DNA from 4 places in the Brevibacillus sp. RS1.1 genome. Region 4 is predicted to be linked to each of the others. Evidence: predicted binding sites of a transcription regulator. Region 4 holds the regulator's gene; each other region holds the start of a gene.
The links. The regulator Rex, encoded in region 4, represses fermentation and respiration genes when NADH is low (regulators of the CRP and FNR family bind a similar motif). The targets are predictions, from matches to a motif close to TTGTGAAATATTTCACAA.
Positions count from the first base shown of each region.

Region 1 (7,461 bases), on a different contig from region 4:
GGCGCCTTGTATTCCACGCTAATCCGCATGAGTAACACGTACGGCAAGCCACACCCCGACGGAATCCTCATCGACCTTTCCCTTACCAATCGCGATTTGGCACAATTCATTGGACTGACACGAGAAAGTGTCAACCGGATGCTTTCCGATCTAAAAAAACAGGATTCCATCGATCTGCTTCCCCACGGGCATATCTTGATTAAGGACCTTGCCTATTTAAAAGAAGCGATTTATTGTGATGATTGCCCACCTGATATTTGTCAAATGTGAGCAAAGTCTACATATTTTCCTGCACAAAAAAAGTCCTGGACTTGTCCGTCCAAGACTTTTTTTATCAGTGATTCAAGCTTCTTTATCCATGTCTTTGCTCCGCGAGCTCGCTGAACATGCCAGCATAGTACTCGACGTCACCTGCATCGTCCAGAATCGCGCTAATCGTTAACCATTGGAGATACTGATCCCCATTCTTCCGGCGATTCCAGATCTCTCCTTGCCAATAGCCATTCTTCTTGATCGAGTCCCACATCTTTTGATAGAAATCGGCATTCTGCCTGCCTGATTTTAAAATATTGGGGGACTTGCCAATCACTTCATTCATCTCATAACCAGTCACTTTCGTAAAAGCGTGGTTCGCACTTTTAATGACGCCTCGTGTATCGGTAATCAGTATCGCCTCACCCGTCTTTTCCATAATGGTGGCGGCGAGCTGCAGCTTCTCTTGGTAAAACATCCACATCACCAAGACCAAGCTTACCAGTGCAAACTGCGATAACGCCATGAAACCGATCGCGTAATGCCCGGTTAGATTAAACAGCAGCGTTAGGATCAACGGCGGGAAAAATCCTCCTAATCCCCCCATAGCAGATACGATCCCATTTACAATCCCCGCTTGTCGCGAGAAATACATCGGCACTAATTTGAACACAGCACCGTTACCGATTCCGGCACATGCCGCTACCAACAAGCACCCTACTGTATACATCAAAATCGATGGCGAAAACGATAAGACAAGACCAGACAAGGCGAGCCCGGCAAACACAATCATCAATGCCTTGAAGGGGTTCCACTTATCTCCAAGCCAGCCCCCCAATGGTCTCGCAAGTGTCGCCAAAAGAATGAACCCTGCCGTTCTCATACCTGCATCTACTTTATCCAGTTGGAAATGGCTCACTAAAAAATTCGGGAGATACACGGTGAAAGCGACGAAGCAACCAAACGTAATAAAGTAGAACAAACTGATTAACCACAGCTTTTCGTTTTTGTAGACACTCTTTATCTGCTGACCAAGAGGAGTCACTACCTTAGGTTCATTTTTATCCCCCATCAAGAAGGTAAGCACTGCGAATCCCACAAGCAATAGCATAAACATCTGTACAGTGGTTGCCCATCCAAACGATTTAGCCAGAACTGGCGCTGAAAACGTCGTGATCGCAGTACCAATATTCCCCATACCGTAGATTCCGTTTACAGAACCATGCTTCTCTTTCGGATAGTATTTAGGTAGAGACGTGACACCAACGGAAAACACCGCTCCGCCTATCCCTATAAATAAACCGCCGATTAACAAATCGGTATAAGTGGTCGCCTGGCTAATATAGAAAACAGGAGCCAGCAGCAAGAGAAAGCTGATGCTAAATAATAGCCTCGCGCCAAATCGGTTACTCCAATATCCAACTGGGATTCTCAGCAGCGATCCAAGAAGAACAGGAATCGCTGTCACCCACGCCACTTCGCTTGCACTCATGGGTACGGTTTCTTTGATAAAAGGCATGAGCGATGACAGAATGACCCATACCATGAAACCGACCGTAAGACTCAACGTCTGTAACGGCAACTGCCATTTTCGTACCATAAACAACACCCCTCACTTGGGAAATCTTCTTCATCCACTATGATAAGAGGCAAAGTTTGGTTTCGTTGTGATTTTAATCACAGCTCCTTCCCGGCAATCCGCTTATAATCAAAGCGAAATCTTGAATCGAAGGAGTGGATTATACATGTTTTGTTATCAATGTGAACAGACTCCAACAGGTGGTTGTAAGGTCATCGGCGTTTGCGGAAAGAATGAAGATCTTGCGAGTATTCAGGATACCATTATTTTTGCTTTAAAAGGAATTGCAGCTTATGCGACACATGCTCGACAACTGGGATATATCGATCCTGAAGTGGACGGCATTACACAAGAAGCTCTTTATTTTACATTGACGAATGTGAATTTTAACTTGGACGAACATTTGCAAATGGCCATGAAAGTAGGGAAGGCCGCAATAAAGGTCATGGAGCTTTTGGATCGGGCTCATACGGATCATTTCGGAGTGCCGCAGCCAATTACCGTCTCGCAAAACAAAATAGAAGGAAAATGCATCGTTGTTACGGGGCACAATCTGTTTGCTCTCGAAGAGCTGTTAAAACAGACAGAAGGCAAAGGGATTAATGTATATACGCATTCCGAAATGCTGCCTGCACATGGCTATCCCGCACTGAAGAAATATCCTCATTTGAAAGGGAACATCGGGAAAGCATGGTACGATCAACGCCAGTTGTTTGAGAAATTTCCCGGCGCTATCCTGGCTACAACAAACTGTGTGATGCCTATTCGAGGCAGCTACGCCGATCGTTTCTTTTCGTATGATATAACCGGTTTGGAAAATGTGACGAAAATCGAAGAAAACGATTTTGCGCCGCTCATTGAAAAAGCATTGTCTCTTCCTGAGGTTTCCATCGAATCGGAACTGACATTGACGACTGGCTATCATCATAAAACGGTCTTGGGCATCGCCCCTGAAATTATTCAGGCAGTCAAGGAAGGAAAGATTAAACGCTTCTTCGTCATCGCTGGTTGTGACGCTCCTGGTAAGGGAGGCGAGTATTACCGTGAATTGGCTACGTCCTTACCGCCAGAAGCAGTCATTCTTACGACCTCCTGCGGAAAATTCCGTTTTAACGATGTAGATTTCGGCACCGTGCCAGGTACCGACATCCCAAGATATATCGATTTGGGACAGTGCAATAACTCGGTTTCTACCATTACGATTGCGGCTGCATTAGCCGATGCCTTCGAATGTGAAGTGAACGAGCTGACGGTAAGTATCGTTCTTTCCTGGTTTGAACAAAAAGCGGTTGCCATCCTGCTCGGTCTGTTTAGCCTGGGGATACAAGATATACGGATTGGCCCAAAATTGCCTGAGTTCATTCAGCCCGGTGTTCTGCAAGCATTACAAGACTTGTTCCATATTCAGTTGATTGGTGATGCTCAAGAAGATATGAAGCAAATGCTCGGAATCACTCAATAGGCTGTCACCTGTAACCGCACATCACAAAAGGAGGCACCTTCTTCTAACAGGAAGGTGCCTCCTTCTACCTATTATGGAATATTAAAAAGGCCCTATCCATCGGCAGATAAGGCCCTCCTCTTTCCTTACAGCGGCAAATGCGTAACGGCCGTCCATGTTCCCACTTCTCCTGCCCGTACAGATGGGGGCTTCATTCGAACCGTTCCCCGTAATACATAATGTCGCAACCCATTTGTTGGCTCTTCTTTGTAAGCCAAGGTGCCAATAAAATTGGCATAAGGTGATTCAATCGTGATTTGCCTGGACCTCTCATCCCAACTTCCTTGTATGGGAGTCGGAGTACCACGGAAATTAACGGTACCGCTGACCCTGCCATTCGAGACATTGGATATCACCAATGTGCCCAACGTGGTTGGTCTTCCACCGAAGCTCGCTTGAATTTCCCATGTAGAGGGGTACGGCAAGCTGACCCGAGTCATCTGTCCAATTGCCACGGTCGACCTCTCCTTTCGATTGACTTGAGCGTGTAGTCAAAATAGTACGTTACAGTATACGTAACCATCATGAATCTTCCCGTAGGCGGACGCACAACTTTATTTTTGACGCAAAAAGAGACGGTTTCCCGCCTCTTCTTCCAATCCATTCCCAATAGACTATTTCCATTCCGTTTCCGTCTTGTGTTCAATTACGTGTACGACTTTTGGTTCAACATCTTTCATCGTTTGTTTCAGTAAATCATCGCTGATCGTTACTTTATTTTTTCCATCTTGAAGCTGTCCTTCAGCCTGTGTTCTTGCAATCACATCAATCACTTGTTGTTTCGAGATATTTCTCGCTGCTGCAATCTCCACAACAGATTTCCCTTTTGCTAGTTCTTCTTTTAACTCTGTCGGGGTCATTTTTAGTAAAGAGAACAGTTTTTCATCGTTTAAGAAGTTATCAGCATAATAATCGGGCTTACCGTCTCTAGAGAAATAACCTTCTACTTCAGCGTTAGATGGTTCAAAATCTACCGGAGCAAGACTAATGCTATTCCCCTGAACAAATACTTGGTAACCCTCTCCTCCTGATCCCTTCTTGGTGTAATTCAAGATAAATGTTTTTGGATCTGGATTGCCCATTTGCTCCATGGCAACCTCGTAATCTTTGATGTTACCATACAATTTATCAATGAGCTGATCTACCTTCCCCTTGATTTCCTGATCGGATAACGAAATGAGTGGTTTCTCCTTCGGCTCCCAATTCTCTTGCGTCAGATCTTGAATCTCATCCGTAATACCGTTTGTATGGAGGGTAATCTTTTTGCCAGTTCCCCCTTTTTCCTGCAAGACGATGCTTAATTGGACCTTTTTGGTTGAATCATTGGGGTCTCCAAGGTAGCTTGCATTGATAATCTCAAATGATTTTGTTTCAGGAATGGCACGATACAGCTTCTCAAGTGTTGCTTTGCCAGCCTCATCCAGCTTGACTTGTTCAGAAGTCATTGGTGCTCGAGTAAGCATGTCTATTACAACAGGGGCTGCAAATGCTGCGGTTGGAATCAATATCGCAGCAGCAACAATTCCACCAATTAATCGTTTTTTCATCGTTATTTCGCTCCTTTTTCGTTGCAAATAGTGAGAATAGGATTGTTCGATTCGTTTGGAAATGGCCGGCGGGCACTCCATCGTTTGTGCCTCTTCGTGCAGATGTTCACGGATTTTGCGTTCAATAGTCATTGATTTTTTCCATCCTTTCCACTGGGAGATTCCCTATGTTTTTTCGAAGCGCCTGAAGGCCGGCATGATATCTGGACTTGACTGTACCCAGCGGAATATCGAGCAAAGTCGCAATTTCCTCAAGCGTATAGTCGTGATAAAAGCGAAAGATAATCACTGTCCGCTGTTTGTCGGTCAGTTCTCGTATGGACTGAGATATCATTTGGTTTGTACCATCCATCAACGCTGTATGTTCATCCAAATAAGACTCTTCGTGTGAGAAGGCACGAATGCGTTCAAAAATGCGGAATCTCCTCCAGCTCTTGACCCGAAATCTCTGCACTTGACGGATTACCAGGCCATGCAGCCAAAACTGGAAAGGACGGTTCGTATCGTAATTAGCAAGTGAGGTCCACATTTGCATATAGATTTCATTCATGATATCTTCCCGATCCTGCTTATGATCAACCAGAAAGGAGACGGTCCGGTATACGTCCTGAAAGGTGGCATCATATATCGTATGAAACGCTTGTTGATCACCCTCTTTCATTTTTATAAGTAATTGATACATTTCTTCGTTTTGCATTCAGAGGGCCCTCCTGAGTGAGCAGCTTACACCCTATATTGTCTCTCGATCGAAAAAAGGTTCGGTTTTCTTCGTATTTTTTTTTCAAAATGTAACGAGCCCTTTGGCGAAGCACGAAAAAGAGGCGGTAGTTTCCGCCTCTTTTCTTTCCATTAATCATTTAATCCCTTTCCCTCGAGAATTTGCTGCATACATTTTTCCACCCTTGACTCTCGTGTTTTGGCTTGTTTGGGTGCTGAAAAATGGAGCAGGTAGGCTCTTTGCCGTCCCGGAGTCAATGCTTCAAAAGCAGTTTTCAAGGCAGGGATTTCATCCAATTTATTTTGAAATTCTTCAGGAATGGCATATTCTTCATGCTTTTTAAAGTCCACTTCCAAACCGGCTTTTTCAACTTCAATGGCTTCCTGAATGTAGGCCTTCAAAATAGATTCCATTTCCATGATTTCTTCCACACTGGTGAACCGGATTTGGCGCGCAGCCTGTACATTCTCCGTTTGTTGAATGAGAATCCCGTTTGGATCTTTTAACAAAGCACCTTTTTGAAACAGTAGCGCACAATATTCTTTAAATCCATGTATTAAAACGATGTTTTTTTTCTCAAGCGTGTAACAGGGATGCATCCACTTGAAGTCTTCGGTCAGCTCACAGTCCAGAACAATCCTTCTCAACTTCTCGTATTCTGCCTTCCACTTTTTCGCCTTGCCTAAAAATTCATCAACCTTAGGATTCGTTTTACTTGTTGTCATTAAGGAACACCTCTCATCTCGTTGGTGTCATGTCAACTTTTAGTTTTGACATTATGGTATTTGTATTATTCGATCATCAGCTATTCAGGTTCCTTCTTTTAATGTCCTTCATCATTTGACTAATTTTCAGGTGGTAGAGGGAAAACTAACGAGAAATGTCAGATAAGGGGACTACATATGATCTCAGAATTCAAGCGATTTTTACTCGGTAGACCTATGAAATCAAGTGAGCTTGCCGAAGAAAAGTTAAATAAGGTAAAGGCTTTGGCGGTACTTTCATCTGATGCTCTGTCTTCTGTCGCTTACGGAACAGAACAGATTCTTCTCGTGTTAATTTCTTTGGGAGCAGTAGCGATGTGGTACTCTCTCCCCATCTCCATTGCGGTTGTCTGTCTTTTAACCATCCTCATTTTGTCTTATCGCCAGACCATCTTTGCTTATACAACAGGCGGTGGAGCATACATTGTCGCCAAGGACAATTTAGGAACGACTACGGGACTGGTTGCAGGTGGCTCTTTGCTCGTGGACTACATTTTAACGGTCGCTGTTAGTACGTCTGCTTCTACAGACGCTATTACTTCGGCATTTCCAGTCCTACATGAACATCGCGTTCTGATTGCACTGTTCATGATTGCCATCGTGACGGTATTAAATTTACGGGGAATCACAGAATCGGCAACGATTTTAATGTATCCTGTTTATTTGTTTGTTGTCGCGATGCTCGTCCTAATTATTGGCGGGGGATATCAATGGCTGGTGGGGAATGTTCAAACTCATCCCCCAGCATATGGGGCAGTTGTTCCAGGTATAACCTTATTTCTTCTATTGAGAGCATTTAGTTCAGGGTGTTCCGCATTAACAGGGGTAGAAGCCGTATCCAATGCTATTCCCAACTTCAGGGACCCCGCACCCAAAAATGCAGCATTAACTCTTATCATGATGGGACTTATCCTCGGAGTTATGTTCATGGGCATTAGCCTGTTGGCCTATTTGTATGGTATTTCACCGAATCCTAAGGAAACGGTGGTATCTCAAATCGCTTCTACTGTTTTTGGACGAGGAATCATGTATTACTCGATACAAGCTGTTACAGCGCTTATTTTATTCCTGGCGGCTAATACTGCTTTTGCAGCCTTTCC
Region 1 covers NZ_JABSVA010000005.1:143,704-151,164, forward strand. Annotated here, with positions in the region: gene HP570_RS17840 (Crp/Fnr family transcriptional regulator) at 1-270, shown strand, start outside; gene HP570_RS17845 (nitrate/nitrite transporter) at 353-1,852, opposite strand; gene hcp (hydroxylamine reductase) at 1,998-3,293, shown strand; gene HP570_RS17855 (hypothetical protein) at 3,419-3,787, opposite strand; gene HP570_RS17860 (hypothetical protein) at 3,947-5,011, opposite strand; gene HP570_RS17865 (sigma-70 family RNA polymerase sigma factor) at 5,001-5,576, opposite strand; gene HP570_RS17870 (YdeI/OmpD-associated family protein) at 5,729-6,322, opposite strand; gene HP570_RS17875 (APC family permease) at 6,500-7,461, shown strand, end outside.
Region 1: a site for Rex is predicted at 1,918-1,935, ahead of HP570_RS17845 (nitrate/nitrite transporter). Genes of this name have one in related genera too.

Region 2 (7,461 bases), on a different contig from region 4:
GATCGCCCGTACGAAAACGAGTGCGGAGGAGCTGATCTTGCGGCTCGATGGCCTGGTACAAACGCACACGCATGCGCGACAATACACGCAAAGCTGCATCATGTCCAACCAAACGCTCCAGGTACTGAATGACTGCTTTACTAAAGCCAAAAGCCCGGACAAGTACGATGGGAACATAGACCATTAAGACGTTTTCGGGCTTGAGTGCGGAGCGGGAAATCAAATACCCGGACGTATACAGCAAAGCACTCGCACATGCCACTGCCAAGGTTCCCAGCAAAGCCGCTGCGGCAAGCTGCCAGAAAAATTGGCGAAAGTATGGAAGAAACCACCCCTGATTGCCTTCTCGCGCTTCCTTCATCCTTTCTCCCCCTTGGCACTAGCTGTCAACAACCGATAAAATACGCTTTTTTGTGCAATGAGCTGTTCATAGGTACCCGTTTCTACCAGTCGTCCCTGGTCCATTACCCAAATCCAATCCATGTCTCGCATCCAATGTAAGCGATGTGTGGCCAAAAATACGCGCCTGTCCCCCAACACCGACAACATGGTCTGTTTGAGCTCCCATTCCGTTTCAATATCCAAGTGAGCGGTCGGCTCGTCGAGTAAAATCACTGGTCGGTTGCCAAGCAGCGCACGTCCTAATGCAACGCGCTGTGCCTGTCCGCCACTTAACGTGCGTCCCCCTTCGCCAATGATTTCGTCACAGCCATTTGGCAAGCTGTCCATCAGCTCTCCCAGACCAACATCACGAATCACCTGCTCCACCTGTTCCTGCGTCGAATCCGGTTCATAGAAGCGAATGTTATCCGCCAACGATTGATTGAATAAATACGGATGCTGTGGAATGTAAGCGATTTGCCGCTGCCACTCCTGCTTCGCATCCCCCGAAATGGGTTGACTATTTACTTGTATCACGCCAGCTTCGGGTTGAGAAAAGCCGCCTAACACTCCGAGAAGGGTTGATTTTCCTGCTCCGCTCGCCCCTACAATGCCCACTCTTCTCGTATTGCTGCCCAATTCCGTGGATACCTCACCCAGTACCTGTCTGCCATCCTCACCGACGACACGAATATCGGACAAGGTGATCGTTCCATTCCATACACCTGTCAGAGACGTCTGACTATCCGTTACTTGTGTTTCCGCCTTATGTTCATCTGTAGCGGCCCTATCGATAATGGTACGAATAGTCCCCAGCGCTTCCTTGCCATCCAATGAAGCGTGATAATCCGATCCAAGCATCCGTACTGGCAAAAAGTATTCTGGTGCAAGAATCAGGATGACCAATGCCGTTTCAAAGCCAACGTTCCCTTCAATCAGCCGTAACCCAAGACCAACCGCCACAAACGCAACTGACAGCATGCTGAAAAAGTCGAGTGCCAAAGAAGACAAGAAGGCCACACGCAACGTTCGCATCGTAGCGGATCGATATTGATCGCTCACTCTTCCGACAGTCTCCCCGTGGTCTTTGCTGCGTCCCAAAAACCGGAGCGTCGCAAGCCCGCGAAGCGAATCGGTAAAATGATGGGAAAGCATTCGATACGATCGCCATTGTTTGTCTGCCTGTTTACGCGCCGCCAGACCAAGAACGATAAAAAATCCGATGAGAACAGGCATCGTTACCATCAGGATCAGTCCAGAAATCACATCTTGCCTGTAGACAAATGCCAGAAGCGGAAACGTAACAAAAACCATATCCAGCGTACGCGGAACAGACAACTCCAGGTAGGTACGTACACGATCTACCCCTTCCAGGACAAGCGTAACAAGCTTTCCGCTTCCTTCACTGGCTGCAAAACGTGGACCACGCTCGAACAATCGGGATAAAACGCGCCCTTGCAAAGACTCACTGGCAGCTTCTGCAAAACGGCCAGCGACTTTCTTTTGTAGCCAAACGATGGTATGACGAGCGACTATCAGGACCAAAAACAGGGCAAGCGGCTGATACGCCATCTGAACCGTTTGCCCTTCAAATAAGATCGCAATCGACTTCGCCAAAAACAGGGCCTGACCGATAATCGCCGCACTTTGCAGGAGGGAAAGACCGGCTAGCAGCAGCATAACCGGTCGGATTCCTTGTAAGCGGAACAATTCCTTGTCCATTAGTACTCCAAATGATCCTTTTCAGTGACTCGTTTGTGGAAAACGAAGTAGCTCCAAGCCTGATAGGCTAGCACAAACGGTAAAAGCACTGCTGCAACAATGGTCATTGCTTTTAACGTGTATGGACTCGAAGCAGCATTATAAAGGGTCAAATCAAACGCACTATCAATCGTGCTGACCATCACCCGTGGGAACAAACCGATAAACATCGAGACGAACGTCAACAGGATCATCGCACCTGTCATCCCGAAAGCCCAGCCTTCCCTGCCTTGTCTCAAGTAGTGACGAGCCAGTACAAAAGCGATAACACCTAAGAGTACAGCTACTGTCAACAAAACACCCTGCCGCTCAAACAGATCGGTTACCATGAATGTCCACCCTACAAGCACTGCCATGAGAACCGCCTGCATCGGTAACAGCTTTGCTGCCAGTACACGTGATTTTTCACGCAGCTCGCCCACAGTGCGCAGCGAGATAAAGTTCAGACCGTGCAACAAGCATAGTCCTGTAACTGTCACACCTGCCCACAACGAGTATCCATTCACAATATCAGAGAAGCTCGCACTCATTTCCATATTCTGATCAATCGGCACACCCTTCACCAAGCTGGCAAACACCATTCCGAACAACATCGGCGGGACAAAGCTACCAATCAGAATCGCTGCGTCCCACGTCTTTTTCCAAGCCTCACCTTTCCCTTTGCCTCTAAATTCAAATGCTACCCCTCGCCCAATCAACGCAAGCAGAATCAGCGTAAGCACGAGATAATATCCGCTAAACATCGTGGAATACCACTCCGGAAACGCTGCAAACATCGCACCAGCGGCTGTAATCAGCCACACTTCATTGGCATCCCAGAACGGGCCAATCGTATTGATCAGAACCCGGGTTTGCAAATCATTTCGTGATAGCAGGCGCGTCGCCATGCCGACCCCAAAGTCGAAGCCTTCGAGAAAGAAAAATCCGGTAAACAGTACGGCAATGAGCAGGAACCACAGTTCATTAAGCTCCATAACGTTCACTCCTTACACGATCAAATGGATCCTGAAGCTGCAAATCCTCTACTTCCTCATGACCATCCAATTCCGGTCCTTTTTTGGCCACACGAGCAAACAGATAAGCCAAGAGGCACAGCAGGATGAGATAAATCGTCGTGAAGGCGATGAGAGAGAACCATACCGCTCCTGTGCTAATGCTTGGGGAAACCGAATCTTCAACACGCAACAGCCCAAATACCGTCCATGGCTGACGACCTACCTCCGTCATGATCCACCCCGCTGAGTTTGCGATGAATGGCAACGAGATACCCGCAACCATCAGCTGCATGAATCGCTTATTTGGCTGTTCCAGCTTTTTGCGTAAAGCGAGATATGCCCCGTACAAAGCCAGTAAAATCATCGCACTACCGCCCGCCACCATGATGCGGAAGCTCCAGAAGGTCGTCCGAACGGGTGGGATGTAGTTTCCTGGACCGTAGGTTTTCTCATACTCTGCCTGCAATTCCAGCATGCCCGGTACAGAACCTGAAAGCGAGTTGTACGTCAGAACGCTAAGCAAGTAAGGAATTTTTATTTCAAAGCCGTTTTCTTGTTTTTCTGGATCAATCGTTGCAAAAACCGTCCAGGGAGCTGGATCAGCGCTTGTTTTCCACAGCCCTTCACTCGCTGCCATTTTCATCGGTTGGGTAGCAACCAAATACTGTGCCTGACCATGACCGAATTGAGCAATAGCGAGCGAGGAAATCAATGCGACCACGATCGCGATTTTGAAAGATTGCACAAAGAATGTAACATCTTGTTTTTTCAACAGCTTCCAAGCACTGATACCTGCTACTAGGAAGGCACCTGTCGCAATTGCCGCAAATACGGTATGCGGGAATTCATATAGTAATTGTCCATTGGTAAGAAGAGCAAAGAAATCGACCATCTCTGCACGTCCGTTATTGATAGCGAAGCCAACTGGCTGCTGCATGAACGAGTTGGCTGCCAGAATCCAAAGAGCCGAAAGAATCGTTCCGATGGATACGAGCCAAATACATGCGAGATGCACACCTTTGGACAAACGATCCCAACCAAACACCCATAGTCCAATAAAAGTCGATTCGAGGAAAAATGCTAAGAGGGCCTCAATCGCTAGTGGTGTCCCAAATACGTCACCGACGAATCGTGAGAAATCAGACCAGTTCATCCCAAATTGGAACTCCTGCATAATCCCTGTCACAATCCCGACAGCAAAATTGATGAGCAAAAAGGTCCCCCAAAACTTGGCCATTTTTTTGTACAAATCATTCTTTTTTACCACATACATCGTTTCCATAATGGCTACCAATAAGGACAGCCCGATGGAAATCGGCACAAAAACAAAATGAAAGATTGTTGTTATCGCAAATTGAAGTCGTCCCAAATCCACTATGTCCATGTACAAGATCCCTTTCCATTCGCGTTTTGGCCTTTATGTACCGGAATAAATACCAGTGGGGAAACCTGCATTTATTACGACTTTGTGAAAAATATCACAAATATATGTGAAAAAATTCACAAATAATTCTCTCTCCTGTAACCCCCTTTTCGCATTCATCTTCATGAGAGAGTTTTTGGTTTACCCTGTATATCTCCGGTCATGTGTAATTGTAGCAGGACTTTTGGCCCTAGAGGGTGTCCGATTCGTTACATGATTTCTAACACTCTGTGACGGCACATAGAAAAATGGGCCCTGTACTAGGCCCATCTTGAGTGGAATACCCAGACGATCACCGACCTCGAAAAGCAATCGAAGTCGGTGTGCCTCGGTACGTGGTTAAGTAATAACTGCTTATTTTTTGATAGTGAAGGATTTGATGATGTTGCCAAGAGTCGCAGTATCAAGGTCCTTCTGATGGTACAGCTCAACCGTGAATTCTTCATGCTCCCAAATCACGATCCCGTTGGCGAAATACACCTTTTTCCCGCCAATGGTTTCGATCTTGACACCCTCTGTCGTGCTGATGCCGTTTTCGCCACCCTTTGAAATCAAGAAGGAAATAAACTCTTCCTCTTTTTCATACTGAACTTCTACCATACCCTCGGCTTGAATGAGGGTGTTGTAATAGGAATAATGCTCTGGCATCCATGTCGGTGCGGGAAAGTCCATTTTGCTAGCTGCGCGTGCTTCTTCCAATGTCATCTTTGGGTGTTCCTTTAGTTCTATAGGTGTATTGCTTCCTTGGGTATTGGACTGTGTAGAAGGCAGCTCTTTATCGTATTGGGTAATTTCCATGTTCCCGACCTGAAAGCGTGCCAAGATCGTCTGGAGCATTCCTTGGGCAAACGATGTAGTCGAGAATGCACCTAAAAGGCAAACAACAGCAACAGCACTAACTGTGGCGGCTTTCCATTTATTCATTTTCATATAAATCCCGTCCTTTTCATGTAGTTGTATGTTTCCTGATTCCAATTTGAATTTCAACCGATTGTATATGTTGACTTTTGGAGTGGCGTCATCTAATTCCAGATCAGTAAGCAAGTCGGTGAGTTCACGAAAATCGTCGAGATTATGCTTACTCTTCATAACGGAAGCCCCCTTTTTGCAATTCCATTTGCAGCTTTTTCAAGCATCTGTAGAGCACGACGCCAATATTTGAACCACTCACACCAAGCAGTTCTGCGATTTCTGCGTTTTTAAGACCAGCCGCATACTTCATGGCGATGATATTGCGCTCCTTGTCACTCAGCTTCGCCAGTGCTTGAAATAAGGCTTGATGATTGTCGTCGCGGATCACGATGTCCTCCGGTGACGACTTCGGCAAGACCAGATTCAGAATCGAATCCAATGAAAAGCTCATTCTTTTTTTCTGTGAGCGGAAGTAATCTGTCACCGCGTTTCTAGCGATCGCAAACAACCAGACCTCAAAGTTTGATTTATCCGGCGAGAAGCTACTATATTTTGAAATCACCATTTCAAACACATGACTGCATATTTCTTCCGCTGTGTAGTGATTATTGATACGATAGCAAATATATTTGTAAACGCGCTTATAGTACGCCCCATAAATGTGGGTAAAAGTTTCGGTCGACATGCCTTCCGCTTGCTTTTCGTGTTCTTCTGTTTGGCAGATGCCTGTGTTCACTGGGGCAATCTCCAACTACTTCCCCTCCCTTCTGGATGGAATAAACAAATTGCGCAATTTGTTTGATTGTGAGCCTCACGATAGTTAATACGGCAAAAGTAGAAATGTATTAACAACGTTTTTCAAGGATCGGAGGAAATAACGTGTGGATACCCTATAAAGAAATAAGGAGACACCCCGCTGATTTTCGGGTGAAGTATCGATTTTACTCGGAAAATGAAGGCGGGAGAAAGTCGACACCGTTTCAAGGCTATCGAAGTGATTTTTCTTACGAGGGAGATGACATAAGCATAACAGGCATCTTTGCCATCCATCCTGAATTTGAGGATGATCACGGAGAAATCATTTTAGATAACACAAGCCCTGTTCCTACAGAAGGAACTGCACGCATGTGGATCCTTTTCCCCCATATGCGTAAAGAGGTCCACACAAAAAGAATGGAGCTTGGCGTGATCGGATATTTTATGGAAGGCCCGAAAAGAGTAGCGGTAGTCGAAACAATAGAAATAATCGGCCTGCATTTAAATCCACACTCGTAAAATGCATCTGATCTTGGAGGTAAACAAATGACGGAAAAAAAGCAGGCTGTCAACGAATGACATCCTGCTTTTGGTTGATTATTTAGCCCAATGCGGTGGACGCGTGAACGATGGTGGCAGCTTGGTGCTTACATCGCCCTTCGCCGCGTTGAGCTGAACCTGCGTGAGAAACAACGTCTCCGTCAAGTTCGCTCCGCTTACATCTGTATCGCGAAAATCTGCACCAATGAGGTCAGCTCCCCGCAAATCTGCTCCTCTCAGATCAGCAGCAATCAGATAAGCGCCGCGCAATTGGGCTCCTCGTAAATCAGCGCCTTTGAGCTTGGCACCGATGAGATCAGCGCCTCGACCGTAGGACTTTCCTTGCTTGCCCCCTTTGTACTTGGCAACAGCGTCCTTGCGTACCAGTTCACTTGTCCGTAGCAATAGTTCGTTAACTTTTGCTCGATGAAGAGCGACGTCCAGCTTCAGGATGGCCTCGGGACTCTGATCCGTCAAGCGCTGTGTCTCCTCCAAAGCTTCCTGCAATGCGGGATGGAGGGACTGGGCAGCTTCCTTGGTCAACGCCTCCGTCATATACCAGAGCAGCTCATGAAGCTGCCACACGATCGGAAATACTTCGTACATTTGTTTCGCTAATCCGGGTTCTTTACGCCAATCTTGGCCGCCATAAGTGACTTGAGACACCTTTTGACCTGCTCCAAAACAATCGTA
Region 2 covers NZ_JABSVA010000005.1:17,253-24,713, forward strand. Annotated here, with positions in the region: gene cydC (thiol reductant ABC exporter subunit CydC) at 1-361, opposite strand, end outside; gene cydD (thiol reductant ABC exporter subunit CydD) at 358-2,103, opposite strand; gene cydB (cytochrome d ubiquinol oxidase subunit II) at 2,103-3,116, opposite strand; gene HP570_RS17235 (cytochrome ubiquinol oxidase subunit I) at 3,106-4,521, opposite strand; gene HP570_RS17240 (hypothetical protein) at 4,915-5,649, opposite strand; gene HP570_RS17245 (sigma-70 family RNA polymerase sigma factor) at 5,639-6,223, opposite strand; gene HP570_RS17250 (hypothetical protein) at 6,352-6,747, shown strand; gene HP570_RS17255 (pentapeptide repeat-containing protein) at 6,826-7,461, opposite strand, start outside.
Region 2: a site for Rex is predicted at 4,626-4,643, ahead of HP570_RS17235 (cytochrome ubiquinol oxidase subunit I). Genes of this name have one in related genera too.

Region 3 (7,461 bases), on a different contig from region 4:
TGAAGTGATCGTGAGCCGTGCGCAGCACGGTATCCATGAAATTAGTATTTCCGGACATGCCAATGCAGGTGCCTATGGGGCAGACATCGTTTGTTCTGCTGTATCAGGCATCAGCTTTGGTATATTAAACGCCATCCAACCTTTGACCGGCATCACCCCTGATGTCGCTGTCGCACAAGAAGGCGGTGGGTTCTTGAAGTGGAGTCTTTCTTCTTCGGATGATGAGACTGCACGCGAGAAACAACAGCTTTTGGCAGAGAGCATGGTCATTGCTCTTTTGTCAGTTGAGGCGAATTACGGTAAATACGTAAAAGTAAATGATCGTAAATGGCAGGGAGGTGTCTGATATGAACATGCTGTTTAACTTGGACCTTCAGTTTTTCGCATCGAAAAAAGGGGTAGGTTCTACAAAGAACGGTCGCGATTCCATTTCCAAACGTCTGGGCGTGAAACGTGGCGACGGGCAATTCGTTACTGCTGGTAACATTCTCGTTCGTCAACGCGGAACTAAGATCTACCCAGGTGCGAACGTAATGAAAGGCGGAGACGACACTCTGTTTGCAACTGCAGATGGTGTTGTTCGTTTCAAGCGTCTGGGCCGTGATCGCAAACAAGTTGTGATCGAGCCAGTTGCTTCCGAAGCGTAAATATTTATTAAGAAAAACCCAGCGATATAGCTGGGTTTTCTTTTTGTCCGGCTCTTTTTTGTGGTACAATAGATGGGAAAGATATTCTTATCGACTTGGGTGAATGTGATGGGGGACGAGCGGAGGCTGTTTACGCATCAGACAGACCAACTGCTGACCGTTCTGAACAGGCAGCGGCATGACTGGTTGAACCATGTTCAGGTTCTGCTCGGCTATTTGCATTTGAACCGTACTGAACAAGGAGAGGCCCATTTGAAGCGCATTGCACAGATGGCAATGCAGGAATCGATGGTTGCCCGATTGAATAGCTCCTTGTTGTCCGTCTTCTTCTTGACATTTAACGCACTGAACAATGAATTGCTTTTAGAAGTAGACGTGTGCAATCATGTGGATCTCACGCGAGTAGTCTTGAACGAGCAAGACTTGTTTCAGTTGGTGTCAGAGATATTATGCACAGTGAACGATCATGTAGACCAAAGCGGGTACGAAGCGGCCAGCATGCAAGTAAGCTTGCAGATGGATGAATGTGGCGTTCATTTTCGTTTTGACCTGGCCGGTGTACTTCGTGCATCCGGAATGGAAGAATTGGAAAAGCTGATACGTAAAAGCGAACAGAGTACGGTGGAAGTCACCGAGTGGATACATACGGAAGAGGAATGGGTCCTGAAATTGGTGGTTCCATTCGCGGAATGAAAGAGGTGACACCATGTTTGTCGATCAGGTAAAAGTATATGTAAAAGGCGGGGACGGTGGTAACGGAGCCGTCTCCTTTCGCCGGGAGAAGTACGTACCGCTGGGTGGTCCAGCGGGTGGAGATGGCGGTCAAGGTGGAGATGTCGTATTTGTCGTGGATGAAGGTCTGCGTACACTGGTAGATTTCCGTTATCAACGACATTTCAAAGCACCACGCGGAGAGCATGGCCGCAACAAATCTCAGCACGGAGCAGGCGCGGAAGACATGGTCGTGCGCGTGCCACCGGGAACAACTGTCATTGATGATGATACCAAAGAAGTGATTGCCGATCTTGTGGAGCAAGGTCAACGTGCTGTGATCGCAAAAGGCGGACGTGGTGGACGAGGCAATAATCGTTTTGCCAACTCTTCGAATCCAGCCCCACACATCTCGGAGAATGGAGAGCCAGGGCAAGAGCGTTACATTGTCATGGAGCTCAAGCTGATTGCAGATGTGGGCTTGGTTGGTTATCCGAGTGTAGGGAAATCCACGTTGCTGTCCAGTGTAACAGCGGCGAAGCCAAAAATTGCTGCGTACCACTTTACGACGCTGACACCGAATCTGGGTGTTGTGGACTTAGGGGAGCGGAGCTTTGTAATGGCCGACTTGCCAGGATTGATTGAAGGCGCGCATGAAGGTGTGGGTCTTGGTCACCAATTCCTGCGTCACGTAGAGCGTACACGCTTGATCGTCCATGTGATTGACATGGCAGCAGTAGATGGACGCGACCCATACGAGGACTATTTGCAGATCAACCGAGAGCTGACGCTGTATAACCTGAAGCTCGAAGATCGTCCGCAAATTGTAGTCGCGAACAAAATGGAACTGCCAGAAGCAGAGGAAAACCTGCGTATATTCAAGGAAAAGGCTCCAGATGTCAAGGTGTACGAGATCTCCGCTGCAACCAGTAAAGGCGTACAAGAATTGATGTATGCGATCGGGGATACCTTGGCGACGATTCCGGACAAGCCTGCTGTCGAAGAAGTTGCGGAAGTGGAAGAGCGCGTAGTGTTCCGAGCAGAAAAAGAACCAGATGCATTCGAGATTACGCGTGATAACGAAGTATTTGTCGTCAGCGGTGAGAAGATCGAGAAGCTCGTACGCATGACGAATCTGAACAGCTATGATGCAGCCCAGCGTTTTGCGAGACAAATGCGTAGCATGGGTGTAGATGATGCTCTGCGCAAGCTGGGAGCAAAAGACGGGGATACCGTTCGGATCGGCAAATTAGAGTTTGACTTTGTGGAGTGACAAAAACCATGATTGATATCCCATCACTGAACCCATTTATGGGGGATAAACGACTCCAACGCGGTGCATCGCTACCGCTAATCATCTCCAAGCAGGTGCAGACACCTGTCCAAGTTTTGGTTGAACATGCAAAGGGCAATTATCTCGTAGTTTCCTATGAGATGAAGCCTGAAACGAAAGCAGAGCTGCTCGGAACAACTGTACGCATTCGTTGGGAAACAGATGCGGCAGTGAACACCATTGATTTGGAAGTAGTTTCGGAGCAAACGATTTGGCCGATCAAGCTTTTAGGGATGATTCCGATTAGTGTAGGGGTAGAAATTACCCAAAAGCGCAAGCAGGATCCGATTTCCCCAGATCTCGGTATTTCTGTCCCTTACAAGGTGATGGGAGCTAGACCGATCGAAGAAAAAGGCGAGGCAGTGTTGCTGAAATTCTCTCCTACCCGTCTTGTTTTGGGAACGGACGGTTATGTGTCAAAGGGCGATTTTCTCCATTTGTCTTTCAAGATACCGAAGCAAGCGCAGGAGATCGTCATGATGGCGAAAATCGTGGAAAAAACGTTCCAAGACAACCAAACAATCATTGAATTAATCTTTACGGATATCAATGAAAAGCACCATGAACTCATCAAAGATTACTATAAAAAGCTCTCAACTACCGCTTCTTCCTAAGGAAGCGGTTTTTTTCCTTTGCTGTTCCCGTGAAGAAGGTATATAGTAGAGTACATAGAGTTCTCAATCGAGCCTGTTCACTTCATGATTTGTTGTGTGCGCTTTCCTGAATAAATATTTGTGAAATCATTCACTTTTTATTATAAGAATCCGTTGTTTGCTTTACTTTGTGAAAAATGTTACATGCAATTTTTTACCGGATTTTCAGGGAGAATAGCGGCCGTTACTCGTATGAACAGGCATCGAGAATGGAAGGCCTCTATTCCAAAGCAAAGGAGGACGTTTTTTTATGTCTCAAACAACTACGCAACAAGCTCAAGCTGCTGCTGAAGTAGCAAGCACTGCTACTCTGGCACCAGCGCAGCAACAAGATGTACTCGATCAGTTGATGAAACCCGAAATTCAAGAGTCACTGAACATATTGGTGGCGAACCTGCCTAAATTGGCGGAACTGACAACTCTTTTGACCAAAACCTATGATTTGGTACAAACGGTAGCAAATGATCATGTATTGATCGACGACATCAAAGGCGGAATGGAAGAGTTCGTAAAACCGATCTCTGATAAAGCAAAAGGTATTGCGCAAGCAGCCATTGAAGCCAATGACCGTGTTCATGTAGAAGAGTCTACGATCGGTTTGTTCGGTATTCTCAAAATGCTCAAGGATCCGCAAGTACAAAAAACATTGCGTTTCGCACAAGCATTCCTGGAAGTAACTGCAGAACGTCAACAACAAAAACGATAGTTTTTTTATTATGGAATGGAAGACAAGGACGGAGGATTGGGCATGGCGAAGCATATTCTGATTCTAGGCGGCGGTTATGGCGGTTTGCTCAGCGCATTGACTGCACGTAAATACATGACGGCTGAAGAAGCGTCGATCACGGTAGTAAACCGTTTTCCTACTCACCAAATCATTACGGAACTGCACCGCTTGGCAGTAGGAAACCTGTCTGAACAAAACGTGGCGCTCCCTCTGGAAAGATTGCTGCGTGGCAAGGAGATTAACCTTGTAGTAGACACGGTAGAAAACATTGGTCTCGAGTCCCAACGCGTAACATTGGCGAGCGGCGAGTCCATCAAATACGATGCTTTGGTCATTGCGTTGGGAAGTGAAACCGCATTCTTTGGAATCCCAGGTCTGCAAGAGCACAGCTTTACACTGAAGTCTGTAGAAGAAGCAAATCGTCTGCGTGCACACCTCGAAGAGCGCGTGATTGAATACAAGACGAGCAAAAATAAAGCAGATGCTACCTTCGTTGTAGGCGGTGGCGGTCTGACAGGTATCGAGCTGGTTGGGGAATTCGCTGATATGTTGCCAAATCTGTGCCATAAGCACGGCGTAGACTTTGCAGACGTTTCCATCTACTGCGTAGAAGCAGGTCCATCCATTTTGGCTGGTTTTGCTCCTGACCTGGTTGAGCGTGCGAAAACAAGCTTGGAAAAACGCGGCGTTCAGTTCCTGACAGGCGTACCTGTAACGGAAATGAAAGAAACCACAGTTTGTCTGAAGGATGGCGGTACCATTGAAACCAAAACAATGGTATGGACAGGTGGCGTACAAGGAAATCGCGTAGTAGCTGAGTGCGGCGTGGAAGTAAACCGCGGGCGTGCAACTGTTACAGAATTCCTGCAATCCACTTCTCACCCTGATGTATTCCTTGCAGGTGACAGTGCGGTCGTAATGGGGCCAGAAGGTCGTCCATTCCCTCCAACTGCTCAACTGGCATGGCAAATGGGCGAAGTAGTAGGTTACAACCTCTTCGCACACTTCAACGGCACTAAAATGGATACCTTCAAGCCGGTATTCTCCGGAACATTGGGTAGTCTGGGCCGTAAAGACGCAATCGGTACAATTGGTGCAAGCCAATTGAAGCTGAAAGGTCTGCCTGCAACCTTGATGAAAGAAGCGAGTAACGTTCGCTACTTGACTCATATCAACGGTCTGTCGTCTTTGGCATACTAATCGAATCAGGAAAACCCGGGATCATGATGTCCCGGGTTTTTTTGTGCTTGTTTATCCGTTTCCGCTCGGATCTTCAATCACGTTTGGGGATTGTGCCATCTTTTTGCCCCGCATGTCATTGCCAAACTGTTCGAGACTGCTTGGCTTACCCGCTGGGTGATTGTTACGGCGCTCCGATTTATCTGACTTTCCACGTCCGGCCATTTGCCTTTCACCTCCTCCATACGATACGCATTATTGTGCGCGAAGAAGCTCCCCCTCATGTAATCAAAGTAAACCAAAAAGGATCGGATGAAAAAAAGTGGCGGATAAGGATTGTCACATTCCATGCTTTCCGTTATAATGTCCTCTATGAAGAAACAACTGTTTTTCTCAGGAGGACACAACGCATGAAGAAGGAAGAAAAATTCTACTTGATTCGATCTGACATCCTGCCAGAATCGATTGCCAAAACGATTGAAGCCAAGAAGATGCTGGAATCCGGCGAAGTGGATACCGTGAATGAAGCGGTTGAACGGGTGGGATTGAGTCGCAGTGCTTTTTATAAGTACAAAGATGGCATTTTTCCGTTCAATGCGATGATGAGCGAAAAAATTATGACGTTTACTTTCTCTTTGGATCACATGTCAGGTTACTTGTCCAAAGTGCTCACATATGTAGCAGATCAAGGTGGAAACGTATTGACCATCAATCAAACGATTCCACTTCAAGGGATTGCTACCATATCCATGTCAGTCGATATGGCTAATCTTCGCGTATCTAGCACGGAGTTTTTGGATGGCTTGCAGCTGATCCCGGGCGTTCGCAAAGCGATGATCGTCGGTAGGGGCTAAGAAAAAACAATCAAAGAAAAGGCAGGGGAGAGAGACATGGAGAAGCAGAGCATTAAATTGGGATTAATGGGGTTTGGAACAGTCGGGACTGGTGTCGTACGCATTATTCAAGCGCATCAGGAGGATTTGCAAAAGCAAACCGGTCTCAGCATTGAGATTTCCCGTATTCTTGTTCAGGACGCGGAAAAATCCCGCAATATTTCATTCATGGAGGGCACGCTCACCACTGACCCTGCTAGTCTTTTGGATGACCCAGAAATTGAAGTCATTGTGGAAGTAATTGGTGGCATTCACCCTGCAAAGGAATACATTTTGGGTGCACTCGAACGAGGCAAGCACGTTGTAACAGCCAACAAAGATCTGATGGCGTTGCACGGAGCCGAAATTTTAGAGAAAGCGCAAGAAAAAGGCTGTGACGTTTTCTACGAGGCAAGCGTGGCAGGTGGGATACCGATATTACGTGCATTGGTAGAAGGGTTCTCCTCAGACCGTATCGCGAAAATGATGGGGATCGTCAACGGGACGACCAATTACATCATGACCAAAATGAGTCAAGAGGGCGCAGAATACAGCGAGGTATTGAAAGAAGCGCAAGCATTGGGCTATGCGGAGCAGGACCCAACCTCCGATGTGGAAGGCTTTGATGCCGCCCGCAAAATGGCGATTCTGGCAACGCTGGGCTTCCGTGTACCGATGAAGCTCGAAGATGTGGACGTAAAAGGGATCAGTTCTGTGAGCAAGGAAGATATCGCCTATGGCAAGCAGCTGGGCTATGAAATCAAGCTGCTCGGGCTGGCTCGTCGTGACGAAGAGGCGATTGAGGTAAGTGTGCAGCCGACTCTGGTTCCGAAATCTCATCCACTCGCTTCTGTTAATGGTGTCTTTAATGCCGTGTACGTACATGGGGAAGCAGTAGGAGAAACCATGTTTTACGGGCCGGGTGCAGGTGAATTACCGACTGCTACCGCCGTTGTGTCTGACCTGGTTACTGTCGTAAAAAACAGAAAGCTAGGAGTGAATGGACGCGGAATGGTTGCTCCATACAAAGAAAAAGTATTGAAAGAAGACAGTGAAAAATTCTCGAAATACTTCCTGCGTATAGTCGTTGCAGATAAACGCGGTGTTCTTGCTCAAATTACGCAGCTGTTGGCTGACAAAAATATTTCCCTTGAGCAGGTGATCCAGCAACCGTTCAACAACGGACGTGAAGCAGAGATTATCATGATTACACACATGTCCTCAAAAAGTGACATGGATGCAGTACTGGCGTACATGGAACAGATGGATATCGTATCAACTGTGCAGAGCTGCTACCGTGTAGAAGGGGGAGACAAATAATGGCTTTTAATAGACAGTC
Region 3 covers NZ_JABSVA010000002.1:220,221-227,681, reverse strand. Annotated here, with positions in the region: gene HP570_RS06710 (ribosomal-processing cysteine protease Prp) at 1-346, shown strand, start outside; gene rpmA (50S ribosomal protein L27) at 354-647, shown strand; gene HP570_RS06700 (Spo0B C-terminal domain-containing protein) at 720-1,340, shown strand; gene obgE (GTPase ObgE) at 1,354-2,631, shown strand; gene HP570_RS06690 (PilZ domain-containing protein) at 2,640-3,305, shown strand; gene HP570_RS06685 (helical membrane plugin domain-containing protein) at 3,595-4,050, shown strand; gene HP570_RS06680 (NAD(P)/FAD-dependent oxidoreductase) at 4,093-5,271, shown strand; gene HP570_RS06675 (hypothetical protein) at 5,323-5,475, opposite strand; gene HP570_RS06670 (ACT domain-containing protein) at 5,661-6,104, shown strand; gene HP570_RS06665 (homoserine dehydrogenase) at 6,141-7,442, shown strand; gene thrC (threonine synthase) at 7,442-7,461, shown strand, end outside.
Region 3: a site for Rex is predicted at 3,424-3,441, ahead of HP570_RS06685 (helical membrane plugin domain-containing protein). Genes of this name have one in related genera too.

Region 4 (7,461 bases):
GAATGCGGCTATATTCATGCAACTCCACTGCTTCTGTAAACACAAATTGACCACTCTGCCAAATATCGTGCATCGTTGTCGACTGATTGTCGATGTCAATGACCACTTCTTTTTCCCCTGCGATCTTTTTTGTCTCCGTTAGCAGATTCCGATATTCTGCTGGAAATGCGTCTGGTTTTGTAACAGTTACATCTATTTGAATTTTATCTTTGTTGATTTCCAAATTGCCCAATGTTGCGGACTGCATTTGTCCAATTTCTGCACGGATTGGCTCCTCAATCTCCATCTTTTGATACAAGAACCATCCTCCGAACAGGAGTGCCAAGGTTGCCACCAAAGATAATCCAATTGCGCTCTTTTTCATCTGCACGGCTACTCCCCCCATAAATATCGTTCTCGTTTTCTCTCTCTGCAACATCCCCAGTATATCACACGAGTATATCATTTTCTTATACAGATGTTGGGTGGAATGCCAAACAGGCCTTCTCCTATAAGGAAAAGGCCTGTCGTGATACCAGCGTCTTAGCTTGGCGAGAGCACGTATGAGGTTAACAGAGCGCCAGTGAATAGATCATAGTGAATGTAGTGAAAACGACCGTCTTTGTCTTTGACAGTGACTTCCCAAAATTTCTTATCGTTTTCAAGACCAGGAACCAAATGAGTGATCTCCGATTGCGAGAAGGACTTGTAAACCGCCTCTTCTACATTCTTTTTAGGAACAGCAAGATCCATTCGATCGAAGCTAACTTTTTGATCGGTCATCCAAGCGACAACTTGTGTCCCCGCCTTATTTTTCCCAATGACGACAGCGTAGCTCTCCTTGCCTCGATATTCATCAATGGTTTCAATCTCCGTGATTGTCGTGCGATCCTGGACCCACTGACGAACGGTTTCCTCAAATTGATTGCGCTCTCCTGCTACAGAAGCCGTCAGATGATAGGCGAACCCAGCTCCCGTAAGTAAAATGACGGCTACAATTGATAGGATAATTCGTACTAACACAGCAAAGTAACTCCTTTACGTGGCTGACATTACAATCGGAATCGAAGCTGGTCTCTCTTCACTCCAACTGCCGTTTGTATTTGCAAATCCAGCTCCAGTTGGCGAAGCTGCCCCGTAGTTGAATCGTACCATAGTTGGTAATTGACTTTCATTCCGTTCGTTATATTCGGAGTCAAATCTTGAAGAGGGAAGGATGGACCTAACCACATCGATAATAACGAAGAGACTTCCTCAGGTGGGACCGCTATCCGGTATCCACTCCATCCTTGCCCTGCAGTATCTTCAAGGCGTTCAGGACTGACCGATTGCAAAACTCCCTTGAGCAATACTGCGTGCTCATACGGGGTGAACATCGCATACGGCAGAGCGGCATGATCCTGTACCTGGCCATCCATTCGCACCGATACTGGCTGCCCATCTTTTCTGGCTATTTCAAGCTGGTGGCCACCGATTTCTCCTGCGAGCTGAAATTGCTCATTTTGATATCGCCCATGCAAGGTCTGATTCTGCATGTATACGAGAAATGAGCGTTCCTCGTCCTTCGTGATCTGCTCCAAAAGCTCCGCTACCGTCTTCGTCTGCTTCGTCCCTGCTGTTTGCCTGACCGCAGGCGCAGTATCTGTATTGGCAGATCGACTTACTGTTCCCAATACAATCCCGAGGAGAAATAGACCGAGTAGGATTGGAATGAGCCACCACAGCATTTTGGGCCGGATGTACATGTCGTCCCCCCCTGTCCCATTTTTGTCTTTAGCCTATGCTATACGGGAAGGTTTTAGAACGACACGGAAAAGTTGCTAATCATAGCTTAAGGTTGGGCGGTCATACTACACATACACCCCGAGGAGGTGAGCGCGTGACATCTTCGCAACAAACCACATCTCCTGACATACTTGGGTTTCTGTTACAGGAATACCGCGTCTCCTGGGCAGGATTGTCGTCTCCCTTGCGTCAATGGTCGCACACACCCACTCTTCATTTTCGCCATCATCTCCTGACAAAAGCTGTGGCAAAAATGAACAACGGAACGTCTTAGTATCCAATTCCCCTACCTACACCTGCACTGCCTTACTCCTGTCCCCACCTGACAGGAGCCTTTTACCGTTTTAACGTTTGGAATACGCGGTTTGCTTCGTAAATCGCGCGCTCCTCATCGATGGTCAACAACTTATGATTACGCATCAAGAATTTACCCGCTACAATTGTATCTTTCACATCTCGTCCATTTGCCGCGTACACCACGTGTGAAATCGGTTGGTGTGCTGGGTGGAAATGAGCTTGATGGCTATCCATCACGATCAAGTCAGCTTGCTTGCCTACTTCAATGCTTCCGAGTGTTTCTTCCTGGAACACCCCTTCTGCTCCATAACGAGTAGCCATGCGAAGGGCTTCCTCTGCTGGAACCGCTACTGGGTCATTATTTACACCTTTGTGCAGGATCGCAGCGAGCTTCAATTCCTCAAACAAATTCAAATTGTTGTTGCTTGCCGAGCTGTCAGTACCCAGTGATACGCTTACGCCTTTTGCCAACATTTTCGGAACAGGCGCAACACCGCTTGCCAGCTTCAGGTTGCTCACGACATTATGAGAAACTCTCACGTTGTATTTTGCCAAAATGTCGATTTCTTCATCCGTTAGGTGAACAGCGTGCGCGACGAGTGTTGGGCGATTGAACATGCCCAGCTTTTCTAAATGAGCGACTGGACGCAGTCCGTAGTCCTTCTCGTTTTGACCGACTTCCCAAGCGGTTTCAGACATATGGATATGAAGCGGCAAGGACAACTCATCGGCTTTTTCGATAATTTGGGTAATAAATTCTGGCGAGCAGGTGTACGGCGCATGCGGTGCCATCATGACGGTAATACGTCCGTCTGCCTGATTATGCCATTCTTTTGCAAAAAGAGTCGCGTCTTTCAGCTTTGTTTGACGTTCTTCTTCGGAGCACAAGCCGATCATCCCTCGGCAAAGGCGGGCACGCATTCCAGTTGCATCGACTTCCTTTGCCACAACATCCATATGATCATACATATCCACAAACGTAGTGGTTCCCGTACGAATCATCTCAATAAGCGACAGTTGAGTACCCCATTTTACTGTATCTCCCGTGAATTGCGCCTCCAATGGCCACATTTTGTCTTCCAGCCATTGTTGCAGCGGCAAATCATCTGCATAACCGCGTAGGAGGGACATACCAGCATGTCCATGCGTGTTGATTAAACCAGGCAGTATGTAGTCTCCTTTTTGATCGATAACCTCATCGTATCCTGCTTCTGATAGGTCCTCAGGAGTTGGGCCCACATACGTAATCTTGTTACCTTCGAATGCTACGGCACCATCGTAAATGACTTCATTCGTATCGTTAACGGTAATGACTGTTGCGTGAATGAGGATCGTCTTTTTCATAGTATACACTCCATTCTTATGTCAAGTAGTAGGCCAGGCTTTGCAGGTTGGACGTCACGTCCGCATAGTGAATGCGAACATCTTTTCCTGCGCGAATCGTCGTAGGGGCAAAATTCAAGATCCCCTTGATACCCGCTTGAGTCAACTGATCACATACGGATTGCGCTGCAGGTGCCGGTACCGTAATAATCGCCAGCTTGATTTGCTTGTTTACGATTGTCTCTTCCAGCTCTGATAAAGGCTGAATCGGTATACCTGCGACTTTTTTACCCTGCTTCTCTGGATTATTATCAAAGATGGCCGCAATCCGCATGTTATCTTTCAAATAAGCGTTGTAGTTACTAATGGCATGGCCCAAATGCCCAGCTCCGACCAAAGCGACACGGATTTCATCTGTTAGCTTTAGAATTTCACGTATTTTTTCCACCAGATAATCGACATCATAGCCGATTCCCTTTTTTCCAAAATCACCAAAAGCTGCAAGATCTTTTCTGATTTGGGCAGGATTCACATCGAGATTCTTGCCCATCTGTTGGGAGGAAACGGTGGTCACCTCAACCTGCTGCAAATAACTGAGGTAACGCAGATAAATCGGCAAACGACGGACGACCGCTTCCGAAATCTTTTCGTGTTTTGCCACGTTCGGTCTTCCCCCCTAATTCTTTTGCTTCAAAATCCGATATTCTTTTCCATTCGATAAAATGGTAATGGAACCGTCGTGGCTGGTAACGTATGTCTCGGCCCATGACTCACCCAGGCGCTCCATGACTTCCGTCTGACCGTCTTTCATTTGATCCCGCGATCGGCCTGTCTGAATAATGGCGACCTGGGGATCGACCTTCGTCAGAAACGGTTGCGAAGAGCCTTGATTGCTTCCCTGACCAGCTACCTTTAGCACTTCCGCCTTCAATCTGTCATTTTGCCGTTCCAACAGTCGCTCTTCTGCTTTTTCATTCACGGCACTCATAAATAAAAATCGTAGTTGGTCATGCGTCAATCGAAAAACGAGAGAATTATTCTGGGGCGATAAAAATAACGGTTCATCCGGGAGCAACACTTCCATGGAGATTTGTTGGTCAAGGGTAAGTACTTGTCCTTGCTCTGCTTCCATCTGCTTTTGGTTGGAGCGAAGCAGCACGACATGGCGAATGGATGGCGCGATCAGCTTGGGCAAAATGACGGCATCTACAAGCACTTGTTGGCTCAATGAAGCGTAGCCTCCCATATGCTCAGGCTGGTCGTTCGTCAACACTACATAGTCGAGCCGTGTGATCTTGAGCTCTGCCAAGCGCGCCGAAAGAACGGGCCAATCTTCTGCCGTACCCGTATCAATCAGCATCGTTTTACCGCCTGGCATTCTCAAAAGCGTGCTCTCACCATGTGGAAGTGCCAAGTAGGTGACAATGAGACCCGAAAATTCCTGTTCTGTCTCCGTTTCAAACGGGTCATCTATCTTCACTGCTGCTTCTTGCAAATACAAATGGCTATCAATCGAGCATGCGCTAAGGAAAATCGCACTAAGAACTACCATCCACCAACGCCACGCTTTTTTCCATAACATTTATTTTATCACCTTAATCCCTATGAGACTATTGCTTCATTTTATGAATCTGACAGGGATTGCATACTAAGGAATGGCTCTATGCGCTCTCGCAGTGTTGGCCATGGACCGCTTTCGATTTGAAATGGCGGCAAAGATTGAAGGAATGAGCGTCCATATCTCGCCTCAACCACACGCGTGTCGAGAACGATCACGACCCCTCGATCCAAGTGATGGCGAATTAATCGTCCCACCCCTTGCTTAAATTGCAGAACGGCTTGTGGAAGAGACAACGACATAAAGGCATTTTTTCCTTCTGCCTTCAAAAGCTCTGCCCTTCCTTGATAGACAGGGTGATTCGGCGGAGCAAACGGTAGGCGAACAATGACCAAACTGCTCAGCCATTCCCCCTGGATATCGACACCTTCCCAGAAGCTACTCGTCCCAAGCAGAACACTTCTCTCCATGCTTCGGAACAGTCGCACCAGTTTGCTTCGATTGTTGCTATCAATCCCGTGACCGAATAACGTATACGGTTCTGGCGCCTCCGCTAGTCGTTCCTTCATCGCTTGATAAACAAGGCGAAGCATCGAATGGGAGGTAAACAGGATCAGCGTCCTTCCTTTCGAAGCCAGTACGACATCCACGCACCCTTGTATGACTGCCTCCAAATACGTGTGGTCACTCTCTTTACCTGGTGCCGGGAAATCAGATGGGATCAACAGCAGTCCCTGCTCTTCATAATGAAACGGCGATGGCAATGACAAGGTGCGCACTCGTTCCTCAGGCAATTGGTCGAGACCAAACTGGCTTTTGATGTAGGAAAAGCTGTTTTTGACCGTCAGAGTGGCTGATGTCAAAATCAGGCTCCGTTTTTGCGCGAACAGTGGTTCTGCCAGTGAGTCGGCAACCTTCAAGAGTGCTGCTGACAAATGCACCTGCTTGCGAGCTGTACGGGACTCTACTTCCATCCAATACACATACTCCGCATCCTGCTCAAGTAAAAAGAAGTGAAGCAGCTCCACGGTATTCTGCCAGTCTTTGATGAGACCAAATAAATCTGTCAGTAGACTACGTACAGCAAAAGGTGGCTTTTCCTCCTGCGGAGTCGCTCGCAAAAGCTGCTCGATGCCCGCTGCATATGCAGTCATCCCTTCAATCAGCTTTTTGGTTACTTTGCGTATCTTCTCGTGTTTGCCTACAAACGATTCGATCCGATAACGTACCGTCTCACGACCAGCGTCCGTCGTCTCCTCCGCACGATCTGATGCCCATGCATACAAGAGCTGTGTCCATTGCTGCGCTTTCTCTCGCAAGGTCGCGGACTGTTTTCTCAGCTCCAAAAGTTTTGCGACTACCTCTTCTTGTACCGCAGGCATCCAGCTTTGCAGCTCTTCTGCGAAGCGTGCAATTGACCCACTCTCTTCAACCGATGCACGATCTAGCAAGAAAAGAAGCTGCGTGGTTGAAAACTGCTTGCCTAAATGCTGTGTCGCGGCATCCTCCAAATGATGGGCCTCATCGACGATGGCAACTTCATACGCAGGTAGGATCCTGTTTTCCGCTTGCAGATCGCTGATGAAAAGGGCGTGATTGACGATGAGGACATCGACATCGCGAGCCCGTTCCTTCGCCTGAAAATAGTAGCAGCGACTAAACCACGGACAAGCCCGATTCAGGCAAGAGCCCGTATCACTTTTTACCTGTTGCCATAGCAGTTGGCCACTTGGAGGCATGCTCAGCTCTTCCACGTCACCGGTAACGGTTTGCGTGAGCCACGTCAGCATCTGTCCTTTTACCAAGCGCATTTCTTGGCTGCTTCCTTCTACAGGCTCGTCCACAGCTTGTTCAAATTTACGCAAGCATAAGTAGTTTCCTCTGCCTTTTAGCGTCGAAGCAGTAAACGAAAACGGCAACGACTCCTGCAAGGTAGCGATTTCCTTATGGAATAGCTGTTCCTGCAATTGAATGGTATTGGTACTGACCACCAGCTGCTGCTGATTGTGATGAGCCCAAATGATCCCCGGCAAGAGATAGGCTAATGATTTTCCCGTACCTGTCCCCGCCTCTACCAATAAATGGGCGCCATCCTCCATTGCCTCATAGACGGCATGCATCATCGCTTCCTGAGCATCTCTACGTTGATACCCCGACATTTTCGCCTGCATGTACCCGTTTTCGCCCAAAACATCCTCGAGCTGCTCGGCAAACGCTTTGGTCACTGTCACATCGACAGGAGGATGCTTCAGGGACGCTGTTAATTTTTCTTCGCGTTTCCGTAAGGCCAACTGGCGATAAATATCCCACATATCGGAGGAATCCGTTTTGGTTGGCGTTCCATCCAGCTCTGGCAGCTCTATGAGCTTTTCCATCTCGATCTGCCGCAAAAGAACCTCGATATCTGAGCGAAACGAAGAGACGAGCATCTGCAGCCGCTGGATCGTTACAAGTGGCAATTTCTTTAAAATATCCAGCAAGTGGAGAAACAGCTGGGCCGTGGCAAGTGCATCACTATC
Region 4 covers NZ_JABSVA010000003.1:467,271-474,731, forward strand. Annotated here, with positions in the region: gene HP570_RS12545 (hypothetical protein) at 1-370, opposite strand, end outside; gene HP570_RS12550 (cell wall elongation regulator TseB-like domain-containing protein) at 523-1,002, opposite strand; gene HP570_RS12555 (hypothetical protein) at 1,032-1,724, opposite strand; gene HP570_RS12560 (hypothetical protein) at 1,859-2,038, shown strand; gene HP570_RS12565 (amidohydrolase) at 2,101-3,405, opposite strand; gene HP570_RS12570 (redox-sensing transcriptional repressor Rex) at 3,422-4,045, opposite strand; gene HP570_RS12575 (ComEC/Rec2 family competence protein) at 4,061-4,966, opposite strand; gene dinG (ATP-dependent DNA helicase DinG) at 5,008-7,461, opposite strand, start outside.